DNA from 2 places in the Slackia heliotrinireducens DSM 20476 genome. Region 1 is predicted to be linked to the other one. Evidence: predicted binding sites of a transcription regulator. Region 1 holds the regulator's gene; the other holds the start of a gene.

Evidence for each region. The regulator LexA, encoded in region 1, represses DNA repair genes until DNA is damaged. The targets are predictions, from matches to a motif close to CNAACANNTGTTNG.
Region 2: the regulator LexA is predicted to act here: its motif matches at 1,582-1,595, upstream of SHEL_RS10885 (Y-family DNA polymerase).

What each region holds. Positions count from the first base shown of each region.
Region 1 is NC_013165.1:1,233,785-1,237,201, reverse strand. It holds gene dut (dUTP diphosphatase) at 1-6, opposite strand, end outside; gene nrdR (transcriptional regulator NrdR) at 9-458, opposite strand; gene SHEL_RS05295 (hypothetical protein) at 791-1,078, opposite strand; gene lexA (transcriptional repressor LexA) at 1,188-1,880, shown strand; gene hflX (GTPase HflX) at 1,958-3,259, opposite strand; gene miaA (tRNA (adenosine(37)-N6)-dimethylallyltransferase MiaA) at 3,231-3,417, opposite strand, start outside.
Region 2 is NC_013165.1:2,453,028-2,456,444, reverse strand. It holds gene SHEL_RS10890 (hypothetical protein) at 1-267, opposite strand, end outside; gene SHEL_RS10885 (Y-family DNA polymerase) at 264-1,562, opposite strand; gene SHEL_RS10880 (cysteine hydrolase family protein) at 1,736-2,329, shown strand; gene SHEL_RS10875 (molybdenum cofactor biosynthesis protein MoaE) at 2,421-2,816, shown strand; gene SHEL_RS10870 (hypothetical protein) at 2,907-3,417, shown strand, end outside.

The DNA of each region.
Region 1 (3,417 bases):
AGACATGTTTACTCCAGTCCTTTCAGAGCATCCTCGAATTCCTCGATGCTCTGAAAGTCCTTGTAAACGCTGGCGAAACGAATATATGCCACGTCGTCCAAACCACGCAAACGCTCAAGAACCATGTCGCCGAGCTCCTTGGAGCGGATTTCGTTCTTGCCGGTGTTGCGCAACTGAGCTTCGATGCTATCGATGATCTCGGTTTTCTTCTCATTGGGAATATTCGGGCGTTTCGCGCAGGCGATAGAGATGCCGCGGTAGAGCTTCTCGCGACTGAACACCTGGCTGGTCCCGTCGGCCTTGATGACGATAAGCGGGCTGTCTCCCAAACGTTCGTACGTCGTGAAGCGGGTTCCGCACTTCAAGCATTCACGCCGACGGCGGATGGAATTGTATTCTTCCGACGGACGAGAGTCGACGACTTTCGATTCGGGATGACCACAAGATGGGCAACGCATGCAATCCTCCATTCGGGACATAGTCACCATGACCACAAAATGTTGTGGTCATCATACCCCGTCATATCGATTATGACAACAGAATTTCCAATCTACCTGCAACGTCGCTGAATTCCCATATATAGTGAAATATGCTGCATGTTAATCGATACCCAGATATTGTTCCCCCTTTCATGCACTCCAACTCTGACGCCGCGCCATACATACAAGACCGGCCAACGAGACGAAAAACTCCGCCGATCTGAAGCGACGGAGTTTTCACGGATGTCTCGCAGCAGGAAACGCAGCAAACCGCTGGAGACGAGAATTGTCGGACTAACGGTCCTTCCCGATTAGAGAAGGATAAGGGCCAAACCAAAAGCGAACATAAGTGCGCCGAACAGCACATACTGGTGCGCTTTGGACAGGTCCAGTGGACGACCTGCGATGGAACCGTATTTCAAATCGTCGCGCATATTTGCGAAACCGGTTGCCTTGGCAGCGAATTTCAGGTCGTCAAGAAAAGATTGTGGCTGGTCAGAAACTGCGCCGCCAGGAATAACCTCCAAGACGGGACGCTTGCTGTTGTACTTGAGGGCCGAGGAGCCGTTCGTATATGTATGCATGTCCTGGCGTGTCATGTTTCTTAACTCCTTACTTGCACGAACCTTTGTTCGGGTATATAATAAAGCGAACAAAGGTTCATGTCAACAGATTTTTAATACAAATGTTCGTATTAGGAAGGCCACCATGACTGTTCGTAAAAAAGACTCCACCAAGCTCACCAAGAAGCAGACGGCTGTGCTCGATTGCATCATCGCCACCATCGAAGAAACCGGCATCGCCCCCACCGTTCGCGACATCTGCGACAGCATCGGGCTTTCGTCCCCCTCCACCGTGCATGTGCACCTGAACAATCTTGAGGAGAAGGGCTATATCCATCGCGACCCCCTGAAGTCGCGCTGCATCACCGTGCTGCGTACCTCCGACGGCGAAACCTATGGAGGCACCGCACCAAAGGGCCAACCAGCCCACAACGATTTCGTCGGTCAGGGTGAATTCTCCAACGTGGTCAACCTGCCGGTCGTCGGCAACGTCGCTGCTGGCGTGCCCATTCTTGCCGAGCAGAACATCCAGGAGACCATCCCCCTGCCCACCGAAATCGTCGGCGATTCCAGTTCGTTTTTGCTGAAGGTACGCGGTGACTCCATGATCGAAATCGGCATCAACGACGGCGACTTCGTCGTGGTGAAGGAACAGCCGAATGCCAACAACGGCGATATCGTCGTGGCCCTCGTCGAAGACGGCGCAACGGTCAAGCGCTTCTTCAAAGAGCGCGATCACATCCGCCTGCAGCCAGAAAACTCCACCATGGAACCTATCATCGTTCGCGAGAACGTCTCCATTGCAGGAAAGGTCGTTGCCGTGTTCCGCCGTCTGTAACGTACAAACGGACTGCGCATAAACAAACAACGGCTCCTTACAGGAGCCGTTTTCATATAGGAATCAGCATCGGGTTGCTATTGGACCGAATACTGGCCCAGCAGAGCTATCAGATCCCGTGGTGCTCGCAGCGTCAGACGCGTACCGTCCTCCCCGTAGCTTTCCGCAAGCACCGTGCAACGCTCGTGCACCAAAGACACCACGCTGCCTTTCGAATAGGGCACCAGCACATCCATGAGCTCCTCCTGCGCGGCGACGGCGCGGGCCAATGCGTCTATCAAACCGTCGATGCCCTCGCCGGTTTCAGCGGACACCAGAATGGCCATCGGATAGCGGGAGGCCAGGATAGCGCGGTCCCCTTCGTCCACCAGGTCGATCTTGTTGAACACGACGAGCCGCGGAATGTCCTGGGCGCCGATCTGCTCCAGCGTGTCACCTACGGCGTTCATCTGCAGGTCCCGTTCGTTCGAAGACGCGTCCACCACATGCATGATCAAATCGGCTCCGCGAATCTCATCCAGCGTGCTGTTGAACGCTTCGACCAGCGTCGTCGGCAGCTTCTGGATGAATCCGACCGTATCGGTGATGGTCACCTCGCGGCCTTCAGGCAGCACCAGCTTGCGCGTGGTGGAATCCAACGTGGCGAACAGCTTGTCATAGCTCAGCACTTCGGCATTGGTCAGACGGTTGAGCAGGCTTGATTTTCCTGCATTGGTATACCCCGCCTCTGCCACCTTGAATATACCCGAGTCGTATCGCGCGGCACGTTGGATCGTGCGCATCTGCGCAACCTGCTCCAGCTCCCGGCGAATGGACGTGATGCGCTTGCGGACCATGCGGCGGTCCACCTCGAGCTGGCTTTCGCCTTCGCCGAAGCGGGAACCTACGCCGCCGCCCATGCGGTTGCTGGCAAGATGCGCCCACATGCCGCGCAGACGCGGCAGCAGGTACTGGTTCTGAGCGAGCCTGACCTGCAGGCGGCCTTCCTTGGTGGTGGCGTGCAGGGCGAATATGTCCAGAATAAGAGCGGTGCGGTCGATGACCTTCACGTCCTTGGGCAGGACCTTCTCAAGGTTGCTCTGCTGCGAAGGCGTAAGCTCGTCGTCGAAGATGACCACGTCCGCCGAAAGGGACCGGCACATCGAGGCGATTTCCTCTGCCTTGCCCGATCCGATGAACGTGCGTGGGTTCGGCGAGTCCAAACGTTGGGAGGTGGTAGCCACAACATCGGCCCCGGCCGTATCGGTCAGACGAGCCAGTTCGTCCAAAGACGACTCCAGCGAGTACTCACTCGCATTGTCGCGATAATCGATGCCCACGAGGATAGCCCGCTCGCGGTCCTCCATCACGCTATTGGCGTCCATATCGGCAAACGACATCCGTATACCCCTTGTCTGAAAGCGTTTTAAGTATCTCGTCGGCAAGCTTCTGCGGATTAGGATCGTCCGCATCCAGCCATATGATACGCGAATCCTTACGCCACCAGCTGCGCTGCCGCTTGGCATAGCGCCTTGTGGCGGTCTTGATCTGTTCGCGG
Region 2 (3,417 bases), 1.2 Mb from region 1:
CAATTCGACCACCTTCTCCTCCACAAACCACCGAGGGTCCTCGAAGAACAGGTAGGTGACCCGCTCGCCGATACGAATGGTGTAGCGGATGCCGTCGCCGCCTGTTTTAAGGGATGCCGCCCGCCTTACGTCTTTCACCTGGTCGATGCCGAACACGCGGCCGTCGTCCCACTCGATGGATTCCGGCATAAGCCGCCCGTTCGCATCGAAATGGGCGTTGACTGCCACGTAGTGCTTCTCGCGTCGCATGACGCCCCGCGCACTCATGAGGCGCTCCTGCTATGGGCGTCGGGCGCGAAGAACCCGACGGGGTGGATGATGTTGTCCCGTTTGATATCGAGGCCAGCCATGGCTTCGTCCGAAAGCTCCACCATGCGTTTCACGCATCCGTTTCCGAAACGCCGTCGCAGGTCGTCGATGGTGGCGTCTAACCGCTCAAGCGATTCCCGGGCCGCCACATCGCCGAACAGGTCTTCCTGTACAGGAAGGTCGGCCGAAACCAGGTTGCACGCCCGCACGCCCAAGGCCCTCACGGGATGGATACGGTCGAGGGGTTCGTTCGCTCGAAGCAGGGCGAACGCCGCGCGGGAAAGCTCTTCGGTGATGTTGCTGGGAGCAGGCAGCGGCGCCTGCCGCGTGTAGCCCAGCAGGTCATGCCCTCTGACGCTGATGGCGATGGTGCGCGCCCGCATCCGGCATTCCCTCAGCCGCTGCGCAACCGATTCGGATAGCAAGTATATGAGGGCTTTCGCCTCTCGTTCGGTCACGAGGTCGTGCGGTGCCGTGAGTCCGTTGCCAATGGATTTGATGGCATAGTCCGCATCGGCTTTCGCGGGATCCATAACCTTGACGGGGCTTATGTCCTGGCCATTTGCGAACATCTTGATGATGCCGCCCATCTTGCCAAGCCGCCGCTGCAGCAGCGTGTCGGAGGCGCAGGCCAGATCCCCGATGGTGAATACCGCAGAGGAGTTCAGCTTCGATTTGGTGGCGCGCCCTACGTAGATGAGCTCATCGACCGGGTGCGGCCATACGATGCTTCGAAAGTTGCGCGGAGTTATACGCATGATGCCGTCGCCCGGATCGGTGTCGCTTCCGAACTTGGCGAACACTTTGTTGAACGACACACCTACCGATACGGTAAGCCCCAGCTCCGCTTTGATGCGTTCGCTGATTTCTTCCGCAACGAGCATGGCATCTCCGCCATGGAGGTGCAGCGTATGGGTGAGCTCGATCCAGCTTTCATCCAATCCGAAAGGTTCGACCTGGTCGGAATATTGGTAGTAAATCTGCCTGGCGAAGCGAGAATACCGCAGGTAGGATCGGTAATCAGGCGGTACGAAGATGATATCCGGGCATTTCTCCTTCGCCTGCCATAAGGCCTCGGCCGTTTTGACCCCGCACGCTTTCGCCTCGCGGCTTTTCGCAAGGATGATGCCGTTGCGGCGCTCTGGATTGCCTGCGACCGCTATGGGCCGGCCTCTGAGGGATGGATTTTTATGCTGCTCGACCGACGCATAGAACGCGTTCATATCAACGTGCAGAACAACGCGTTCCGTCATGAAAAACCTCCTAAAATAAAGAACGTTTGTTCGTGTTTTTGTGGTATCATTGTTGCAGCAAGAAAGGCTCTTGTCAATCGAACAAAATGTAGAGTTTCGCAGGTTGCCGTTTCGTTGTCCGCATTGTTCCAGATGGGCGTAGAATGGCTTAAAAAATGTAAGGAGGTTGAGTCATGCCGTATCTGCCTGTTCCTCAAAAGACTGCTTGGCAGCAGTCCAACGAAATCGACCTGAGCAAAACTGCCGTGCTCGTTATCGACATACTTGGCGGTAACGAAGGCACCGTTCCCGGTTTGGAAACCATGGCCGAAAATGCCGTCCGCATCGTAAAGGCGGCTCGTGCCAAGGGCGTGCCTGTCATCTTCTCTGATGACAACCACCTGCCGGAAGTCGATCTTGAGCTCACGCTATGGGGCGAACACGGCATGGTAAACACCCAGGGCAGCCTTCCTCTGGATGAGTTTGACGTGCAGCCTACCGACCGCATTATCCCGAAGCGGCGCTACAACGGGTTCTTCCAGACCGATTTGGACATTTCCTTGCGCGAGCTGGGTGTCGACACCATTATCGCTGTAGGGTGCGACACCAACATCTGCGTTCTGCAGACGCTGGCAGGGGCGTATTTCCTGGGGTATAAGACCATTGTTGCGGCGGATGCCACGGGAACGTTCCTCATCGGCACCCAGGAGGCGGGCCTTGAGTACTTCTCCCGCTGCTACGACAGCCGTGTGGTCGACACCGAAACCGTGCTGGGCTATCTGGCGTAGGCGGTCCAACCGTTAGAAAAGCAATTCAGCACGCCGTCCTGCATTGTGCGACATAGCGTGGCTGAAACAACAAGCTGAACAGGAGCGAGTTATGGCTAAACAAGAACCGTCCATCGATCAGTGGCTGAAAGAGGCCAAGCAGGATCCGAAAGCTGCACAGTGCGGCATGTATCTCACGCATAACGGCGTGGTGCGCGCCACTCCGAAAAAACAGGTGCGCGAAGGCGTCGAGGGCTTGGGCGAAGTGGTCCAGGTGGATTTCTCGTATGATGAGGAAGGCCTGCAGAAGGCCATTGAAGAGGCTCTGACCTGGGACGGCGTGTATTACGTGCGCGTGTGGCTGAACGAGGGCGTGTGCAACGTAGGCGATTCGCTTATGTATGTGCTCATCGGTGCCGACATCCGCCCACGCTGCATCGACGCGCTGCAGAAGCTGGTGGGCCACATCAAGAACAACCTGGTGGTGGAGCGCGAAATCTTCGCATAGACGTAAACTCGTTTACGACGCTTGAGCCGTTGGAACATGTGCCAGCGGCTCAAACATTTCGCCTTTTCAATCCAACGGATGGGTGGTTTTGTGGCAGATTGCGAATATACAGAGCTCTTCAATTCGTGTCTGCTTGACATTAACCCCTTGGCGCCCACGGTGGATCCCGACGAGTTCCGTCGAATCGTGGACATGCTCGAATGCGACGAGCTTACGGCGTTGTACGTGCTGGGCACGCATGTGCCGCCCGAACATGCGCTTATACTGAACAGAAAACTACCGCCCAGCATCCTCGAAAACAGCTATTTAGTTAAACAAGTCAAAAAAGACCTGGTCACAGTGACCGAGCTGGCCAATACGTTCAAAGTGCCGGTGAGCGAGGTGTCCGATTTCCTGCGGCATGCTCCGCTAGATTCTCGGGGGCGTTCGTCTTGGCTGGACAAACGGATAGCCGCTTGGGAGCGTCTCGGACGGCGTCTGGCAATGGCGGATGTGATCGACGTCGTTTGGGGCAGTGGCTCAGACTCGGACGAGGTGCGGGCCGTTAAGGCGCACACGCAAGCCATGCCTGATGGTGAATATGCATGGCTCGCACTCGGTC